4 regions of the Paenibacillus residui genome follow, and region 2 is predicted to be linked to each of the others. Evidence: riboswitches for the same ligand, from Rfam matches in the RefSeq annotation. Region 2 holds a riboswitch; each other region holds the start of a gene.

Region 1 (5,118 bases), on a different contig from region 2:
AAGAAGAAAGAGGATCAGCGGGCTTCTCTTCATCTCCCCGTGGCTGGTCGGCTTTGCCGCCTTCCTCGTCTATCCGCTGATCAAGTCCCTCTATATGAGCTTTCGTGAAATTCAGGCGGTGGCTGATTTGCAGATGACCTTCGTCGGCTGGGACAACTATTCGAAAGCGATTTTGAAGGACACGCAGTTTATCCCGTTCTTTTATAAGGCTATTCAGGATGCCATCGTTGAGATTCCGCTCATCCTTGTCTTTTCCTTCTTCATCGCCACTTTATTAAACCAGGAAACCGTAGGCCGGATGTTCTTCCGCGGAGCCTTCTTCCTGCCGGTGCTGATCGGCTCGGGCTTCGTGATGCAGCAGCTTCTGGGCCAGGGGATAGGCGGGCTGGATGCGGTGAAGGATCCGACGGAAATGATGCGCGAAGGCGTTGCCAACGGGCTTGCGGTGCCCGAAGCCATCGCTATGTACCTGCCGAATGATTTGGTCAAGACGCTGTCCGACATCATGGGCAGACTGACGATCATTTTCTGGAAGACGGGAATCCAGATTCTGCTCTTTCTGGCCGGACTGCAGGGAATTTCGGATTCGCTGTATGAATCGGCGAAATGCGACGGCGCCACTCCTTGGGAAATGTTCTGGAAAATTACGTTTCCGCTCATGACCCCGCTGCTGCTTCTCAACGGAATTTTCACGCTGGTGGACTCGTTCACGGACATGCGCAATAACGTTATGCGCTATATCCAGAAGGTGGCGTTCACCGATATTGAGTTCGGTTATGCCGCGGCGCTCGGCTGGATTTATTTCGTGTTCGTATTTCTGCTGATTGTGCTGATCTTCACCTTGACCCGCAAGAGCGTATTTTACGCAGGGGACAGGTAACACAGAGTGGGCGGCGCGCTTGCTTCAACGGCATGTCGGAAGCCATCCCAGTCTATGCGGCTACATGCGGAAGCATAAGGAGGAGGTTTAACGATGCAGACTGTTCGTACCCGCCCGAGTATCGGGGCAAGAATGGCTTTGGCCGCGGAAGGGATTCGCAGGTGGAAAATCGCATATCGCATCTACCGGCTGTTCATCTATCTCTTTCTGATCGGGCTGTCGTTCGTGTTCCTGTATCCGTTTCTCTTCATGATCTCGACCTCGTTCAAATCCCCGGGCGATCTGGTCGATCCGACGGTATACTGGATTCCGAAGCAGTTCAGTGTGAAGGGATATTTCGACGCCTACGCGGCTCTTAATTATTTGCCCTATCTGAAAAACACGGTCGTCCTGACGCTGCTCACCGTGACCGGCCAGATGCTGTCCTGCGCGGTAGTCGGCTACGGCTTCGCCCGCTTCCGCTTCCCGGGCAGGGAGCTGTTGTTCGCGCTCGCTATGTTTACCATGATAGTGCCTCCGCAAACGATCATCGTGCCGATGTTTATTCAATACAAGGAATTGAACTGGATCAATACGATTCTGCCCATGGTTGTGCCGAGCTTCTTCGCTAACGGACTGCGCGGGGCCTTGTTTATCTTCATCTTCCGCCAGTTTTTCCGCGGCTTGCCCCATGAGCTGGAGGATGCGGCCCGGGTGGACGGCTGCGGATCGCTGCGAACCTTCGTCCGTATCGTGCTGCCGGTTTCCATCCCGCCTTTACTCGTATCGGCGATCCTTTCAGTGGTCTGGCACTGGAACGATTTCTTCGAGCCGGCCATCTTCCTGGTCGACCGTGATAAATTTACTCTGCCGATGATGCTGCCCTTCCTCGGGCAGTCGCTGAACTCGATGTCGGGAGGGACGGCCAGCGCCAATGTGGGCCAGGCGACAACGATGGCCGGATGTGTCCTTGTCATCCTTCCAATCCTGATTCTCTATCTCGAAATTCAGCGTTACTTTATGAAGAGTATCGAACGCTCCGGAATTGTAGGATGAAAATGTTGGATGACAGTCTATTCCAGATATGTTAATATAAATTTGCTTGCAATTTAATACATTATTCAAACTACTAGGGGTGCCCTATATTCGGGCTGAGAGGAACGCAGATAGCTTCCAACTCTTATGAACCTGATCTGGTTAGTACCAGCGGAGGGAAGTAGTCACTAGGGTATTTGTATACCCTATTATTTCCGCAGACCAAGAACCGGGTTCATGAATGCCATGAATCGGTTCTTTTTTATTTATCCGATTCCCTCTCCCCCCCATGAAGAAAGGAGGTTCCTTCTCCATCCAGCCAATTTGCAGCCCATTCGGCTGAACTTGCAAGCGATTCTATGCAATTCTATTGATTTTCAACATTCAAGGAGGCGGTTCCAATGACTTTTACTCAACAATTACGGGAAACCAACCAGGATTTGTTCGAAATGATTTTCCATCATCCGTTTGTAGAAGGGATCGGCCGCGGAGATATTGCCAAAGAAGCGGTCATGCATTATGTAAAAGCCGATTTTGAATATTTGAACGCATTTATGAAAATCTATGCGATTGCCATGTCCAAGTCGGATACTCGCAGCGATATTGCCTTTTTCCATGAACAGGTAGGCTTTACCTTACACTCGGAAACCGGCCCGCATATGAATTTGTGCGACTATATCGGCGTTTCCTATAAGGAATTGCAGGGTCATCCACTCCCGCCAACTGCGGATCATTATGTGAAGCATATGATGTATCATGCCTATACCGGTTCACTCGGGGAAATCTACGCCGCTCTCTTGCCGTGCCCATGGACCTATTTGGAAATCGGCAAGGTGCTCATGGAGAAATATAAGCCTCAAGCGAACCATCCTTTTTATCGCTGGATTACTTTCTATGCCGACTCGGGAATAGAAGCACTCACCGAAACCTTGTGCAAGCGGCTCGATGCTTGTGCCGAAGAAGCCTCGGAAGCCGAGAAAAACCGGATGCGCGACGCCTTTCGAAAAAGCTGCCAGCTCGAGCTCTGCTTCTGGGAAATGTCCCTGACTTGCGAAACATGGCCCGCCGGAAACATTGGAGTGACTGCGCCATGAAGCGTGTTCCTTGTGCTCTCACCATTGCCGGAACGGACCCGACGGGCGGCGCCGGTATCCAGGCCGATCTGAAAACATTTCAAGAACTGCAGGTGTACGGAATGTCCGTCATTACTTCCGTTCTCGCGCAGAATACGACCGGAGTCCAGGATGTCGTCCATCATTCGACGGCTTTCATCGGTCGTCAACTGGATTCCGTTACAGAGGATATACCGGTTCACGCTTTTAAAACAGGCATGATTGCCAGCTTGGACATGATGGAATTGTTGACAAGGAAGATTCCGGAAATTAAAGCCCCTTATGTGCTGGACCCCGTCATGATAGCGACAAGCGGGGATGCGCTCATTGATCCGGATGCGCGCGCCTTCTTGAGGGACAGGCTCCTGCCGCTCGCCAGCATCGTCACTCCGAATATACCGGAGGCGGAGAGCTTGACCGGCGGTACGATTACAACGACAGCGGATATGGAGGAAGCGGCCGTAGCGCTCGTTAACCTGTACGGGGCCGGAGCCGCGCTTGTCAAAGGCGGACATTTACGCGGAGAAGCTGTAGATATTCTATACGACGGGGAAAAGCTGTACGCTCTGTCTGCGGATAGAATCGAGACGACCAACACGCACGGTACCGGTTGTACGTTATCGGCCGCGATTACCGCCTATTTGGCGCAGGGGCTTCCTTTATATGAGGCCGCACGTAAGGCCAAAGACTATATTACCGCGGCCATCCGCCATTCCTTGCCGCTTGGGAAAGGCAATGGCCCGACGAATCATTGGGCGCCGCGGATCGGAGGCAGCCAAGCATGAATCAGTCGATTATCGATCAAGTTCGCCGACAAGTGCCGTTTATCTATCACCTGACCAATCAGGTGGTCATGAATTTCAGCGCCAACGGGCTGCTCGCTTTCGGCGGTACGCCCGCCATGGCCAAATATATAGAAGTGGCGGAACCGCTGGCAGCGGCATCCGACGGGGTTCTGATCAATTTAGGCACACTCTCTCGCGATGAAGTGCCGGCATTGGTCAAAGCAGGTAAAGCCGCGAATCAAAAAGGGATCCCCGTCGTCCTTGATCCGGTGGCGATTGCTTGCTCGGCCTTCACTAAAGAAGCGGGGCGGGAGATACTGCAGGAGGTGAAGCTGGCCGCGGTCAAGGGCAATGCCGGGGAAATGGCTTATCTGGCCGATATTCCGTGGGAAACCCGCGGCGTCGATTCCATAGGCGGCGGCGATGCGGCGGCAGTGGCCGGGGAAGTGGCGAAGCGTTACAGCACGATAGCGGTCGTTACGGGGGAAACCGATTATATCGCGAGTGAGGACAAGCTGCTCGTTAATGAAACCGGCCATCCGCTGTTGACCAAAATAACGGGCGGCGGCTGTTTGCTAGGCTCGATTCTGGCCGCCTGCCTGACGACCGATGCCGATGCCCTGGAGCAAGCCTATACGGCCGTATCCTTCTACGGGCTGGCGGCGGAGTATGCGGCAGCCCGTCCCGAAGTACGCGGTCCCGGTACGTTCCTGCCCGCTTTTCTTGACGCTCTGTCCTACGACATTAAAGATTTGGAGGGGAAATAAATGAGAATTCAACGTGCGCAGCTTCGCAAATATTTTATTATGGGGAGCCAGGATTGCACACGAAGCCCCGAGGAAATATTGCTGGAGGCGGCGAAAGCGGGCATTACCGCTTTTCAATTCCGCGAGAAGGGCCCCGGTTCGCTGTCCGGCAGCGCAAAGCTGGAGCTCGGCAAAAAACTGCGCAAAATTTGTTCCGAATATGGTATTTTATTTATCATAAACAATGACGTGGAACTGATCGAGCCGCTTCAAGCCGACGGTATTCATGTCGGACAGCAGGATGAACGAACAGACACGATCCGCGCGCGCTTTCCCGATACGATCATCGGGCTGTCCGTGACGAATATCGAGGAGGCCAGTCGGCCTTCGATGGCCTGTGCCGATTACGTCGGGGCAGGGCCCGTATACCGCACGGCAACGAAAATCGATGCCAAAGAGCCCGTCGGCACCGCCTGGATCCGGGAGCTGCGCGCTTTTCTGCCGGAAATGCCGATGGTCGCTATCGGCGGCATCACACCGGACAATGCCCGCCTTTCACTGGATGCAGGGGCTGACGGCGT
Region 2 (5,118 bases):
ACTCCCATCGGGGACATCATCCAGCTGTCCAGGTTGCGGGAGATCCTGTCCGTAATGGCGGTATGATAGCCGGGATCGATATAATCCGGTCCGCATTTGAACCCCTGCACCGCCTTGCCCCGTCTTCTCAATGCGGCCATGATTCCGAGAGCGGCCGTCGTTTTGCCGCTCCCGCTGCCCGTCCCGGCGATAAGAATCCGTCTGTCCGTCGGCTGTTCCGTTCTCAATTTTCTTCCCCCTTATATTCCTGCATCCGGCTGTGTCTCTAAGATAATACAACCGCATCACCGTATAGTTCCTATAAGCCTTTCTCTTCGCCCAGTATACCTGTTAAGCTTTGATTTTGCCATTCTCTTAAGCGATCGGGATGGCGGCCGACGATAATATAGGAGGAACTCTTGCTTCCATAAAGTGTGGACCCCGGCTGCTTCGCAGCAAAGCTTTGGATAATAATTAAGTAGGCGAAATTACTAGAAATAATAAGAGAAAGGGAGAATATGGATGAATAAGGGGCTATTTTTTTAATAGATTAAAATTAATAGAATTTTTAGAATATTTACATAATATTAAAACTCTGATAGGATTGCAGTAAGCTAAACACCAAACAAACACAAGATACCCAGTATCCTTATCTCATCTCCTCGACACAGCTGTTTACCGGAATGGGACCCTAAGGGCGACAGTGAATTGGAATTCCGATTCGAACCGCCATCCATATTAAAGAGCCCACTCCGTTAAATAGATATATACTCTTAGCGGGAAAGGGGATAGTCCAATGGAGCAGCGTTAGCGAAGCATGCTGTAATCAGGTTGCATGAAGGAAGAAGTCCCGTGACAGCTTTTTCCGTAATCTGTGGGCATGTGGGAACTCATATCAGCTCTTTCTGCCAAGCATGCATAGCATGTAAATGAAAGGGTTAACTAATAAGAAAGGATTGGACATGCTGGGCATGTGAATCGCAGGAGGTTAATGGAAGTAAAGTGAATATGGAAATTCAAAGATAAGGCTCCGTTTATTTTAATGAGAAAATAGACGGAGTCTTTTTATGTTCTTCACGATTTGCCTAACTACCATGAAGCACCCATTTGTAATGAACACGCATTTAAATTTCTCCGAGGCCAGCAAATAGCAAGTTCCGCCGCAGCCTGCCGATCCGTTTTTCCACTTGCCTTATTCAACCTCAATTGTGCAGGGCCCTTGTCCGATTTCGGTAACGGTCCCAACTCCGGATGATCCGCTCAGTGGACACATTTCCCTATTCACGCTATAATATAGTCGCAATGGCCGTTGCATCCTGTTGTTTTACAACTTCATAACCGGGGAGCTGGACTAGGCCGGCTGAGATTGTATCCCGCAAGATACTGACCCTTTAACCTGATCTGGGTAATGCCAGCGTAGGGAATACTGCATATGGTCCATCCATGTGCCGCCTATATGCTATTTTGCGCCCTTAGATCAGGGGCGTTTTTTTATGCATTTTTCCAACATGAACATAACAAGGGAGGAAGTAAGGGAATCATCGCCATTCAAGGGAAGAATGAACTCGCTTAAGCCATGCTGAATATCGGCTGGTCAGACGCTCGGAACGAAACCGATCACCGTGCGAAAGCCGGTTCGTGATCCGGCGGCAATTTTTTATCCGGAGACGAATATGCTCTACTGGTCCGGATTTCCGCCTATGCTGTAGGACTATCCCGGCAAAGGATTATCGGATTCATCCATATCTTCTCATGATGGAGTACACGAGTCCCCTTAACGTTAACTATGAAATCATTAACCTGGAAAAAACTAATGTTCGTCGCCTTGACCGCTCTTCTAATGCTAACCGCCTGTGGCAATAAAACCGAGCCGGCGCCGGACAGTGCTCCAAGCGATAAACTGACGGATGTCACTCTTGTTCTCAACTGGTTTCCGAATACCAATCATACCGGCTTATATGTGGCGCAAGACTTAGGATACTACGAAGAGGCCGGTCTGCGCGTCAATATCGTTCCCCCGGGGGTCAACGGATCGACGGCTATTGTCGGCTCCGGCGAAGCCGCCTTCGGTGTAAGCATCCAGGAGAACGTAACGGAAGCCCGCATTCAGGGAGTTCCGGTGGTCTCCATCGCCACATTGATGCAGCATAATACCTCCGTCTTCGCATCGCCCGTGGACAAAAATATTAAGAGCCCGAAAGATTTCGAAGGCAAAGTATATGGCGGCTTCGGCTCTCCGGCGGAGGAGGGAGTGCTGCAGTCCTTGATGCAGGCCGATGGGGGTGCCGATGTCAACACGGTGAAAATTGTCAACCTGGGCGAAGCCGATTTCTTCACCGCTGTTCAGCGGGATGTCGACTTCTCCTGGATCTTCTACGGCTGGACCGGAATCGAGGCCGAGCTGCGCGGGGTTCCGCTCAATCTCATCCCTCTTACGGATTACTCCGAGAAATTGGACTACTATACTCCGCTGTTAATCACTAACGAGGAGACCATTAAGGAACAGCCGGAGCTGGTCAAGGCTTTCCTCGCCGCAACGGCCAAAGGCTTCCAATATGCAATGGACAAGCCGGAGGAAGCTGCGAAAATACTGCTGAAAGCAGCGCCGGAGCTGGATGAAGAGCTGGTCATGGCCAGTCAGAAATGGATCAGCCCGCGTTATCAGGATGATGCACCGCAATGGGGCATTCAGAAAAAATCGGTATGGGTCAACTATGCGGATTGGATGAGAGAACACGGATTAATCGAGCAGGAATTCGATGCCGATGCTGCCTTTACGAACGATTTTCTGCCTGAGCCCGCACAATAACTGCAAGAAGGGAGAGCCGAATGATGGCGAATGCGCTCGTTAGCTTTGAAACGATCCCGAGAACGGAGGACGCTGTTCCATATATTGACTTGGCGGTAGACATTATACGGAAGTCTGGCGTCAAATATGTGGTCGGGCCGATGGATACGATGATGGAAGGAGAATTGGAGCAGCTGCTCGAAATTGTCAAGCAAGTGAACGTGGAGCTTGCGAAATTGGGCGGAGGCGGAATCTCCTCCGTTATCAAAATCCATTATGATCCCAAGGGAATTTCAATGGCACAGATGACGGAGAGGTACGAATAATGAGCGGCGGCTCCCGATGGAAAACCTGGCTGCCTCCTGTTGGGGCAGCCCTCCTCTTTCTAATCGTCTGGCAGTTATCCACTATGTGGTTCGATGTCCAGAAATGGATTCTGCCCGGTCCGATTCAAATCGTTCAGGAAGGAATTACCCAATGGCCAAGGGTGTGGATGCATACCACCACCACCATTCAGCTCACCCTGATCGGCTTCGCCTCCGGGATCGGAATCGGCTTGATCACGGCTATCTTCCTGCATCAGTTTCCATGGATCAAAAGAGCACTGTATCCGTTTCTGATCCTGACCCAGAATATTCCCATTATTGCCCTGGCTCCTTTACTGCTTATCTGGTTCGGCCTCGGCCTCTTCCCGAGAATAATCATTATTATTATCGTCTGCTTCTTTCCGGTCACTATCTCGACCTTGAACGGACTGAGACTGACCGACGCCAACATGCTTAAATTTATGGCAATGTCCGGCGCCTCCAAGAGACAGACCTTCTGGAAGCTGGAGCTTCCTCATGCAATTCCCAGCCTGTTCTCCGGCTTGAAAATATCGGCCACTTACAGTGTGATGGCCGCCTTCATCGCCGAATGGCTGAGCGCCAGCGAGGGCATCGGAACCTATATGAGGACCGCGAACTCCGCTTTCCGCGCGGATCGGGTATTTATCGGCATCATCGTCATCGTGGCGTTCAGCATGATTTTGTTCGGCTGCATCGTCCTCCTGGAAAAGTGGTTCACCCGGTGGAAAACGGCGAAATAATTATCTGTGAACATCCATCTTATCGCCAAAAAGGCGGCCAAATGTCCATCGGACACTTGGCCGCCTGATCTATCTCGTCGCGTTCGAAGCGCGCTCCTTGTTCTTGCCGATTATTTTACGGATGCTGTCTTCCGACAGATGAAAGGTCTGTATCAATTCCACCATCTTGGACCCGTTCTTATATTGACGGTAAATTTCTTTATTTCTCCGTTCCAGAAGCAATCGAGCCCCGTTATTTTCACCCCAGCCCGCACGTTTCTTCTCTCTCTTGGGGATGTAAATGATTTCTCCTTGAATATACTCCTGCAGCTGCTTCAAAAGGCTAGGGGGAAGAACATCCTTTCCATTTTTGTAGCTCACAGATGAAAACCTCCTCATTTATTGTCCTGCCGTTGCAACGGTTATTAAAAATAAGGTTAGCTGCTTTCATCTTGACACCTCCTTTTCTATATTATGTATATGCCCAGCGTTCGATAAGGAAAAAAAAGAACAAAAAAAACACGATAACCCAATCGTGCCTGTCGGTGATGCCTATATCATTCAGGTGACGGTTACAGATAATGCAAAGCTATTCAGTTAGAACCCCTTGGATAAAACGAATTTTTTGAATCATTGCTATCTTCTCCTTTCACCAGAATTTAAACTACATATTTCCATTATAAATTGTATTTGGAAGCCGATCAAGAGCTTAATTTCTTTTTTTACCACAATAGAATTTATAAGTTATTGCGTCCTGAATAACTTCAAATTCTATTTGGCGATAAAAACAACCTCTAAACGCGGTCGTTCATCTATGAAATACTCCGATAGGAGTTTTTCTCATAATATAGAAATTATAAGTTCTGGGTTCCCCGCAATGTACTGTATAAACCTTAACCGAAGCAAAGTCACGAAGATCGACCGCGTTAAGGAAGGTTTAGACGCTGACTCCGACTTGTGGGGATCTAAAGGGTGGGGGCCCGCGAGGACCCCCGCCGATCGAATCTCCGTATTAAACGGAGACCACCTCAGCTATTGTAATCAATCCGATCACACTCCTTTCCTCGGAATTTGCCGGCACCATTAATTTACTATTTCCTCGGTTCAGGTACAAGCGAAAGAATAGTTATAACCGTTCTTTCCTTTACTTAACCGATGCCATAAGGCCCCGGGATCGCTTGCCGGGTTAAGGAAGCTTCACTGAAACAAGCCCTTCATGCCCTAGCTGTCGCCAATGGATAGCTGTCCGTTATTTCAAGAACGCGTGCAACCTTTTTATAATCTA
Region 3 (5,118 bases), on a different contig from region 2:
TACCGGGAAGATGGAATCCCCCGGCCGGACCCCGAACTCCATTGCTTCTTCCTTGCTGGACGCGCCGATATCGATGAACATATCTCGCTTCTCTACCGGCTTCTTGCGGGCGTCGGGCGAGAGAATGTGCGGAGGCTTCGAGCCGATGACTCCCGGAATTTTCTCTCCGGAACGGGTGACCACGGTAACTCTTTGGGCGAGCATAACCTGCTCCCACCAGCCGCCCAGCGTCTGAAACTGGAGGAAGCCCTTGTCATCGATATGCGTTACCATAAATCCGATTTCATCGAGATGACCGGCGATCATAATTTTCGGCCCTTCGGTTTTCCCTTTCTTAACGGCGATCAAGCTGCCCAGCCGATCTACAGTCACTTCATCGGAGTAGGGCTCTATGTACTTCTTCATAACCGCACGGGGCTCGTCCTCGTTGCCGGGCACTCCATTCGCATCGGTTAAATCTTTGAGCATCTGTAAAGTAGTATCCAATTCAGCCATCTTTTTCTTCCTCCTTTGATATGGAACGAAGTTAAGTGTTTTCATCTAAACTTTATCACATTATTTGGAAATCAGAAACCATCAAGAAGGATGAGGTGATACTAATTTTCCGTTTTTGAAGCTAAAGCAGAGCCCGCTTCCTTTAACAGGCCGCGGGCTTCATATGACTGTATTAAATGCTGCCGCCCTCGTAATTGCGGTAAGCGCCATGGTTCGTGGGGCCGACATAGCTGTTCAGGGCGAAGGAATGGCGAATGGCCGCCGTAATGAACTTCTTGGCCGTGTGAATGGCTTCCCGGACGCTCTTGCCCTTGGCCAATTCAGCAGTAATGGCGGATGAGTAGGTACAGCCTGCGCCATGGGTATAGGTGGTGCTGATCTTCTCCGATTCCAGAATCTCGAAGGTCTCCCCATCGTACAGCAGATCGATCGCACGGGTTTCGCTGACGAGCTTGCCGCCGCCTTTGATCAGGACGTATTTGGCTCCGAGCGAATGAATCTTCACCGCTGCTTCTTTCATCTGCTCCACCGATTTGATCGGGCCGTAGCCGCTTAGTTGGGAAGCCTCGAACAGGTTCGGCGTCACGACCAGCGCTTTCGGAACGAGCACGTCACGCAGGCTGTTGTTCGTCTCCGGATGAAGAGCCTCATCCGCCCCCTTGCAGACCATAACCGGGTCCACGACGACGTTGGTCAACTGATATTTCTCGATTTTGCTGGCCGCCATCTCGATAATCTCGATGGAGCCGAGCATACCGGTTTTGGCAGCGTCTACTCCGATTCCGCAAATGATCGTTTCCAATTGGGCTTCCAGAACATCGGCGGAAATCGGGAAGACGTTATGAAACCAATTATTATGCGGATCTTGTGCGACTATGGTAGTTAGAGCGGTCATGCCATAGACTCCGAGCTCCTGGAAAGTCTTGAGGTCGGCTTGTATTCCGGCGCCTCCGCTGCTGTCGGAACCTGCAATGGTTAGTGCTTTTTTCATAATCTTCGCAAAGATACACGTGATACGAGTATTAGAGAGGGAATGATCCGAATCTCTTCTCCCGGGAAGTCACGTCTCCTTGCTTCCTCCTTTTTGTAACAGGGTATAATCGTGCCGCAAGGCGGCTTACAAAACAAAATGGACTACCCCAATATATTACTATGATTTCGCCAATCGATAAACCTATTCCGAGAAAAAAAGAGCTACTTGTTCAGCATCATGGAGAAAAGGGGCGCTAATGGACAATTCCGGCACCAGGGTCTATAATGTCATCAGAGTGAATGAGCTTGGGCGAAGCAGAATCTCAAGGAATCCATCCGGTTAAGTACCGCTTGAGTTTCGGGGCTGCGCCAACAAAGGCAGCGGCTTAAGCTCGTCAGACACTATCGGAAAAATTATAAATAACATGATATTAGATGCCAGGGGTGCTGGAATCCGGCCGGCTGAGATTGTATCCCTTAAAGATACTGACCCTTTCAGAACCTGATCTGGGTAATGCCAGCGTAGGAAAGCAGCAGATTCGCTTTTTGTTTTGGCATGCGCGCTCCCGGTGAAGGGGGCTTTTTTTAAATTACAGGTATAAGTTTTGAATTCTTATTCAGTTCTACAAGGACGGCGACTGCCGTTTATCCTTGAGGGGTTGGCTGAAGGGATTCTTGAGAGGTTCTGCATATTTTGAACGGAATGGAGGACAAGGCATTGGAAAATCAACTGGAGCTGCACCATATTACTCAAATTTTCAACACGAAAGGAAAACCCGCTCCGGTGCTGGACGAGGTCTCTTTAACCGTGCGCAAGGGGGAGTTCGTCTCCATTATAGGGCCCTCCGGCTGTGGAAAAAGCACCCTGTTTCACATCATCGGCGGCCTGATCCGGCCTACGGGGGGACGGGTGAACATGGAAGGGAAAGATGTAACCGGGCAGCAAGGACATATAAGCTATATGCCTCAGCAGCCTGCGCTGTTCCCTTGGCGGACGATCGAGGACAATGTCATTCTCGCCAGAGAGGTTGCCGGCTTGCCCAAACGGGAGGCTCTGGAAGAAGCGAGAGTCTGGCTCTCCAGAGTCGGATTAGGCGGCTACGAGAAAGCTTATCCCCATGTATTGTCCGGGGGGATGCAGCAGCGTGTGGCTTTCCTCCGGGCCCTGCTCAGTCCGCAGGAGCTGATCTGTCTGGATGAACCGTTCAGCGCGTTGGATGCATTAACGAGAACGGAAATGCAGAGCTGGCTGTTGGATATTTGGGAGGTCCATCAACGGTCGGTGCTGTTCATAACACATAATATAGAAGAAGCGCTGCTGCTGTCGGACACCGTCTACCTCTTTTCCAGCAGGCCCGCCAAGGTGCTTAGGAAAATAGACGTTCCTTTCTCCCGCCCACGGCAGGAGTCCCTGCTAACGGACCCTGATTTTATCCGCTTAAGACAAGATATTTACCAACAAATGAAGGAGGAGCAGGGGAAGATGCGCCAGGCGATCCGTTAGGGGCTTGGGGGGCTGCCTTTGAATCCGCTGGTTTCAAAATGTAAGATAGTATAAGTTTTGCATGGAAATTAGTTCCAGGTGCATAGGCGTCTAACTACCTTGAAAATCCACCCATTTTCACAATCTGATGGTGCCGCGGTCAGCGGCATGGGGGGCTAAATGGATTTTATACAGCTAATTTGCTTCCTTTTCCGCTGCAAACGGCAACTAACTGGAAATCCTACAGGTAGTTTGGGCAAAATGGGCGATATCTGCAAAAAACTTGATTTTAAATGTAGTTTTTCCAGCTAGTTCAGTCACTTTGCGCCGCCGCCTTGAATCTAACTGTACAAAATCCAGTTAGAACCCATAACCGCAACTATGGAGTACCATCATCCACATCCGATAAACAGGAAACGGGGTTGTCACCATAAGTCGATCTATAATTTTTCAAGCCCCACCTAGAGTTTGGCTGCAAAAAAAGGACCCCGTCCCCACTCAGAGTGGGATTTGAGGTCCTTTTTGCTTCATTTTTGGATGTTCCCGTTTTATGCGAACGCTTTTGGGACAGCCCCGTTTATATATAGTTGGCGAATATTTCGGGATTATACCCAGCCTCTGGCTTCCATAGCTTCTTTGATGCGGAGCAAGGAAATCATGAAGGCTCCCGTACGTAAGTCGGTATTATACTCCTTGGCCAAATTACGCACTGCGTGATAGGAGTGAACCATTTTCTCCTGAAGCTTGCTGTTGACTTCTTCTTCCGTCCAGTAATGATTCATCAGGTTCTGAACCCATTCGAAGTAGGAAACTGTAACTCCTCCGGCGTTGGCCAGAATGTCCGGTATGACGATGATTCCTTTTTCGTTCAGAATTCTGTCCGCGCCCGGGGTCGTCGGACCGTTAGCGGCTTCTGCGATAATTTTCGCACGGATTCGGTCGGCATTGGCCGTTGTAATTACATTTTCCAAAGCCGCAGGAATAAGAATATCTACATCCAGAGCAAGCAAATCTTCATTAGAGATATGGTACTCGGCACCATAGTCGAGAAGAGAAGCCGTATCCTTCAGCCGTTCAGCCTCTTTCAGATCCAGTCCTTCAGGATTGTAAATTCCGCCCTTGGAGTCACTTACGGCAACAATTTTGCAGCCCATCTCGGTCAGCAGGTCGGCGGCAATCCGTCCGGCGTTTCCGAAGCCTTGAATGGCGACCGTTGTCTGTTCCGGAGTCCGGCCCAGCTCTTTAAGAGCTTCGATAATTGTGTAGACACAGCCTCTGGCGGTAGCTTCATTCCGTCCTTTGGACCCTCCAATGATGAGAGGCTTGCCGGTAATCACTCCGGGAGAGTTGTAGCCCTTGATCCGGCTGTAAGTATCCATCATCCAGCCCATAATTTGTGGGGTAGTATACACGTCCGGTGCAGGAATATCTTTCTCCGGTCCAACAATATCCGCAATAGCTTCCATAAAGCCTCGGCTAACTCTCTCCAGCTCGCCTTTGCTTAATTCATGGGGATCGCAGATAACTCCGCCTTTGCCGCCGCCGTATGGAAGCCCGACCACTCCACATTTGAAAGACATCCACATGGAGAGGGCCTTCACTTCGTCCATCGTCACGTCCGGGTGGAAGCGAATGCCGCCTTTGGTCGGTCCGATCGCGTCATTATGCTGAGAGCGGTACCCTTCGAACACTCTTACCGATCCGTCGTCCATTCTTACCGAGAAGGAGACCGCCAATACGCGTTTGGGCTTCTTGAGAATTTCGACTACGTGGCTGGGCAGATCCAGGACGGCTGCCGCAGAGTCGATTTGTCTCTGTACAATTTCAAAAGGATTAAGGCTCTCTATCTGTCCGACAACTTGTGCATGCATGGGTATCAACAACCTTTCTTAGAATGAAATTTGAACAAAATGACGACCAGCAAACTTGATAATTGTTTATTATAGAGGAAATGTCTGATAAAAGGAAATTAAATGCTTTTTTTTGGTCCATAAATAAAACTTATCACTAAAGAAAAACGGCTATTTTCTTGGTGTTTCTAAGTAATCCTTAGTATTATTAGGTATTACTTTTTTGGTTCAAAAGGCTTAGTTTTTCCGGCATCTTTACATAAAATGATATAATACTTGTGACATCGGTATAATCGAACTTATATTGGTTACAAGAAA
Region 4 (5,118 bases), on a different contig from region 2:
GAAATTCAGGAGGCGGCCAAGATCGATGGCTGCAACGATTTGCAGACGCTGTTCTGGGTCGTACTGCCGCTGTCCAAGGCCATCATTGCGACGATTGGATTGTTCTATGCGGTAGCCCACTGGAACGAATTTTTCGCAGGGATCATGTTCATTACGAACGATAAGCTGTATCCTCTTCAGGTCATCTTGCGGGATATGCTGCAGCAGCCCAATATGAGCGTGGAAATGATGAGCCAGGTTCAGGGCTTGGAGGCCGAGCTTCCTCCATTCTCCATTCGGATGGCTATGGTCGTAGCTACGACGTTGCCTATATTATTTGTTTATCCGTTTGTCCAGAAGTATTTCACGAAGGGGGTTATGCTGGGAGCGATCAAAGGTTGATGAAGGCTAACTACGATATGCAATAGCTAAAAAGCCATTTTACAAAAACATGGAAAGGGGAAGTCCAATGCGCATTAAACCAATAGCAGGAGGATCTTTATCCATTATTATGGGGGCTATGCTTGTGCTTACCGGGTGCGGCAAGTCGGAACCGGCACCGGCGGCCAACCCGTCACCGGATGCCTCTGCATCCACACAGCCTTCGGAGGCACCCAAGACGGATGATATGGGGAAAAAGTATGATATTGAGTTTTTTGTCCCAACCGGTACGGGAGGGTCGCTTCCAAGTGAAGATAAAGATTTCGTCAAGAAAACGATCGATGAGAAATTTAATGTCAATCTGAAAATCACCCATATGGCGGCCGGACCGGACTCGACCAATAAAGTCAATGTAAGGTTCGCCTCCAATACTCCGCCGGATTTGGCAGTCGTCGGCGGGAGGGATTCCCAAACCTACGCCAAAGACGGTCTGGTGGCCGATCTGCGCCCATTCATGACTAAAGAGGCGATGCCCAATTACTATAAATGGATTAGCGATAACGAATTCAAAGGCTATTATACGATTGAAGGGGTAGACGACGGCCTGCGGGCGCCGACTCCATTTGATCTTACAGCGTACAGCGCTTGGTATATTCGTAAGGATTGGCTGGATAAATTAGGCCTTCCGGTGCCGACCAATTATGAAGAAATGCTGGAAGCGATGCGGCAATTTACTTTTAACGATCCCGACGGGAACGGCAAAAATGACACCTACGGCTTCACCACTTCCGGCAATGGGGCCAATGTCGGATTCGATTGGCCTCATTGGGTCAAGAACGGCTTCTACGCCTCCATGTATATTGACGAAGGAAAGCTGGTGGACGCCGGTTCCCACCCGGATACGGTCAAGGTACTGCAGGAAATCAAAGATACTATTGCGGAAGGTATTGTCGATCCCAACTGGTTCTTGAATAAGGGGTCGGAGCATCTCAATAAGATCATCGAAGGCAAGGCGGGAATCGTTAAAGCCGGTGGCCGCGATTTTGCGCTGGAGAGTGTGGAGACGAGCGCGGTGAGCCGGGCAAGACAAATCAATCCGGAAGCGGATATCGTTCCGTTCAATCCTTTCCCTGATGCCAAAGGGATCAAGACGGATCCGCAAGGCTCCTTCGGCTTTGTTGTTCCCAAGCAGCTGGCCGAGCAAGAACCGGATAAGGTGAAAAGAATGATGGCCATCCTGGATTATCTGGCCAGTCCGGAAGGTTTCCTGCTGACGCATTACGGCCTGGAGAACGAGTCCTATACGAGAGAAGGCAACAAGGTCACGTTAAAACCGGACGTCATCCAAAAAATCAACGAAGAGAACGGTAAATTCCTGCAAATTTACGATTTCTTCACCCGGGTTTCCGATACTAGTCCAATCGGACTGGAAATCATCAATCCGAAAGAAACGGAACGGGACCGCGCTATCGTGGAAGAATTGCTCAGCTATAAATCGGTTCCTTACACTGGAGGACCTTATGTGACACCGCCGGCCGGCATCAATATTGCCGATTACCGGAAGGAAATGAACTCGACTCATGCGAAAATCGTCTTCGGCGATCTGCCGGCCGACAAGTGGCCCGAGTATTTGGAGGAGCTGATGACCAAGCATAAGGGAAGAGAAATTTTCGAAAACTACACGAAACAAATTCGCGAAGGCGGCGGGTTTGACGCTGTGAAATAACCCGAATAACGTTTTTATGAGTTCTCAGCATCGGGCTAAATGAGCATTCCCCTGCAATAGCGGGGGAATGCTGCGTTTCACCGAAATAGGCCCGATGGGCCAATTGACAAACCGGAAGCACTCCACTACGATAAGACTCAAGCAATGAAAAAACTGCATATTCATTCAAATGCACTAGGGGTGCCGTAATCGGCTGAGACGGACGCTGTCCGATCCCTTTGGACCCGATCTAGGTAATGCTAGCGTGGGGAAGTGTAGCTGCACAACGTTATTTTAGCCTTGTGTTTAAACTGCATCTTGCCCGGGTGCAGTTTTTTTATTTGCTCAAAACCATTTACATGGAGGGTGTTCGCAAATGGAACAGACAGGTTGTGGAGCCAGTCGGATCGTCGGCTGCCGGTTCTCTCTTTATCCCATGTCGGACCGGTTCGTAGAAATCATTATGGGCGTGTTGGAGAAGGTGGATCGATCTAAAGTATGGATGAGCACGGATGATATCAGCACTTGTATTCGGGGGAAGGCCGAGCATGTCTTCGATGTGGCCAAGGCGGTTTACATTCAGGCTGCTGTCTCCGGGTTGCATGTCGTATGGAACGGGACTTTCTCTATAGGCTGTCCGGGCGATAGTGAAGGAGACGTCTATTTGTCCGAGGATGAGGAGAGGATGAATGAGGCCGGTTTGCGGCAGCATTCGATCGAGACGGCTTGCCAGTTCGCCCTGTATCCTCTCGGGAACCAAGGCTATATGAAAATTATTTATGACCAAATCGAACGGGCCAAAGCGCGGGGAACCTTCAGCGGCGGCGTTCACTATGCGAGCCGATTGGACGGGGATGCCCATGAAGTGTTTGCCTCTTTGGAAGAATCGTTCGTGAATGCGAGCAAGCTCGCTTCCCATGTGACCATGACGGCCGTGCTTTCTGCGAACAGCCCTTCCAGGAAGCCGGACAGAGTGTAGAGGGGGCTGCCGTAATGAAGCGTTGGAAGCTTCGCGAGGTGGTAGTGCTTGCCGCGTTATCGGTCGTTTTTGCCGTAGTCTATCTGGCTTTCCTACAATTCGGCAATGTCTTGGTCGGCCTGATGGGCCCGATTGGCTACGAGTTTATCTTCGGCATCTGGTTCATTGTATCCATCATCGCCGCTTACATTATCCGCAAACCGGGGGCGGCTTTCGTGTCCGAGACGATTACCGCAGCCATCGAGCTGCTGATGGGCAATGTGGCCGGCCCCAGACTGCTGCTGTCGGGGATGATTCAGGGGCTCGGGGCGGAGGCTGTATTTGCCGCTACCGGCTGGCAGCGCTATTCGACCTGGGTGCTGGTCTGCGCGGGAATGGGCTCGGCGGTGTTCAGCTTCGTGTGGGGCTTCTTCGTCTCGGGCTATGCGGCTCTTCACCCGGGATACGTCACGGCCATGTTCATTCTTCGCCTCATCAGCGGGGCTGTTCTGGCCGGCCTGTTGGGCAAAGGGGTGGCGGACGGCCTTGCCAAGACCGGGGTGCTGAGAGGCTTTGCCATTGCCAAATCCGCAAGAAAGAGAGAGCATCATGACATTGCAGGTTAACTCCCGTCTGCTGGAGGTGCGCCGGTGGACGTTTGCTTACGATGAAGAGTCGGCTCCGGTCATCGATAACGTCAGCTTCGAAGTAGCGGAGAACGATGCGGTTCTTCTGCTGGGGCCGAGCGGATCGGGCAAGAGCACGCTCGCTTACTGTATAAACGGCCTGTATCCGGAGGCGGTGGATGGTCATTCTGACGGAACAATTCTGCTGCAGGGCCAAGAAATAAGCTCTTACAGCCGGTCGGATATTAGCCGCCGCATCGGAATGGTCTTCCAGGATCCGGAGAGTCAGTTCTGTATGGTGACTGTCGAGGATGAGGTGGCCTTCGGCCTGGAAAACCTGGCGGTTCCTCCGGAGGAGATGGACGCGCGAATCGACCGGGCACTGAATTGGACAGGGCTTGCGGAATGCAGAAGGTCCAAGCTCCATCAGCTCTCCGGCGGAATGAAGCAGAAGCTGGCCCTGGCATGCGTTCTGGCTATGGAGCCCGGCGTCCTCATTCTGGATGAGCCGACGGCCAATCTGGATCCGCTGTCGACCCGGGAATTCGTCTGCATGATAGACCGTTTGCGGAAGAGAAGCTCATTGACGCTCGTAATTATCGAGCATAAGCTGGATGACTGGATGACGGTCGCCAATCGGGCTGTGGCGATGGATCGCCGGGGGAAGCTGGTGTACCAGGGAGGATTGAGAGACTTCTTCCGTAATCACGAAGAATGGAGTCGGGAGGAAGGGATATGGTGGCCGACGGCCTACAGGATGGGGAAGGATTGGCGGGCCCAAGGCATCTATGCCGGCAGTCATGATCCGCTGACGGAGCGGGAGCTGCTGGCGGGAATTCAGGAGCCCTACCGGGGATGGGCGGAATTGGCGGCTGCGCTTCGCTGTCCGGATGCCGGGGTGGAGGGGGACCCGGCAGCCAGCGGGGCCGTACCGCCCCGATGTGGGCAGGAGCAAGCTCTTGCTGTGAAGTCCCCTCTTATGACGCTAAATCAATTTTCCTATTCCCGCAAAGACAAGTCTGTTCTGCAGGAACTGAGCCTGGAGCTTTATCCGGGCGAACTGCTCGCCATTGTAGGACCTAACGGTGCTGGGAAAACGACCCTATCTCATGCATTGGCAGGGATTTTATCCGGTCCTTCTCAAGGGGAGATTGCGCTCTATGGTCGTCCCTTATCTTCTTGGAACGAGAGAGAGCTGCGCCGGCAAGTCGGGCTTGTATTCCAGAATCCCGAGCACCAGTTCGTCACCTCATCGGTATTTGAAGAGGTGGCCTTAAGCCTGCGGATTCAAGGAATGCCGGAGCGGGAAATTAGCGAGCGGGTACAAGAGTCGCTGCGTATGTTTCGTTTGGCGGAGTTGGCCGAAGAGAACCCGTTTGCCCTCAGCCAGGGGCAGAAGAGAAGGCTCAGCGTGGCCTCCATGCTCGCCGACGAGCAGAGGATACTGGTGCTGGACGAGCCGACCTTCG

The links. A riboswitch is a leader RNA that binds a small molecule or an ion and turns the genes downstream of it on or off. The one in region 2 is predicted to bind thiamine pyrophosphate.
Region 1: another riboswitch for thiamine pyrophosphate. It lies ahead of tenA (thiaminase II); the one in region 2 lies ahead of ACFQ03_RS15835 (ABC transporter substrate-binding protein).
Region 3: another riboswitch for thiamine pyrophosphate. It lies ahead of ACFQ03_RS22615 (ABC transporter ATP-binding protein); the one in region 2 lies ahead of ACFQ03_RS15835 (ABC transporter substrate-binding protein).
Region 4: another riboswitch for thiamine pyrophosphate. It lies ahead of ACFQ03_RS25090 (YkoF family thiamine/hydroxymethylpyrimidine-binding protein); the one in region 2 lies ahead of ACFQ03_RS15835 (ABC transporter substrate-binding protein).

The regions. Positions count from the first base shown of each region.
Region 1 covers NZ_JBHTIU010000028.1:147,101-152,218, reverse strand. The annotation lists gene ACFQ03_RS09300 (carbohydrate ABC transporter permease) at 1-880, shown strand, start outside; gene ACFQ03_RS09295 (carbohydrate ABC transporter permease) at 974-1,915, shown strand; TPP riboswitch at 1,981-2,091, shown strand; gene tenA (thiaminase II) at 2,296-2,988, shown strand; gene thiD (bifunctional hydroxymethylpyrimidine kinase/phosphomethylpyrimidine kinase) at 2,985-3,791, shown strand; gene thiM (hydroxyethylthiazole kinase) at 3,788-4,558, shown strand; gene thiE (thiamine phosphate synthase) at 4,559-5,118, shown strand, end outside.
Region 2 covers NZ_JBHTIU010000051.1:21,904-27,021, forward strand. The annotation lists gene ACFQ03_RS15830 (cobyrinate a,c-diamide synthase) at 1-227, opposite strand, end outside; TPP riboswitch at 1,309-1,419, shown strand; gene ACFQ03_RS15835 (ABC transporter substrate-binding protein) at 1,793-2,788, shown strand; gene ACFQ03_RS15840 (thiamine-binding protein) at 2,809-3,093, shown strand; gene ACFQ03_RS15845 (ABC transporter permease) at 3,093-3,854, shown strand; gene ACFQ03_RS15850 (CD3324 family protein) at 3,924-4,214, opposite strand.
Region 3 covers NZ_JBHTIU010000094.1:17,474-22,591, reverse strand. The annotation lists gene ACFQ03_RS22625 (M42 family metallopeptidase) at 1-495, opposite strand, end outside; gene pdxK (pyridoxine/pyridoxal/pyridoxamine kinase) at 668-1,486, opposite strand; TPP riboswitch at 1,898-2,013, shown strand; gene ACFQ03_RS22615 (ABC transporter ATP-binding protein) at 2,171-2,971, shown strand; gene ACFQ03_RS22610 (Glu/Leu/Phe/Val family dehydrogenase) at 3,556-4,821, opposite strand.
Region 4 covers NZ_JBHTIU010000108.1:12,881-17,998, forward strand. The annotation lists gene ACFQ03_RS25080 (carbohydrate ABC transporter permease) at 1-381, shown strand, start outside; gene ACFQ03_RS25085 (extracellular solute-binding protein) at 449-2,086, shown strand; TPP riboswitch at 2,253-2,354, shown strand; gene ACFQ03_RS25090 (YkoF family thiamine/hydroxymethylpyrimidine-binding protein) at 2,442-3,044, shown strand; gene ACFQ03_RS25095 (ECF transporter S component) at 3,059-3,649, shown strand; gene ACFQ03_RS25100 (ABC transporter ATP-binding protein) at 3,633-5,118, shown strand, end outside.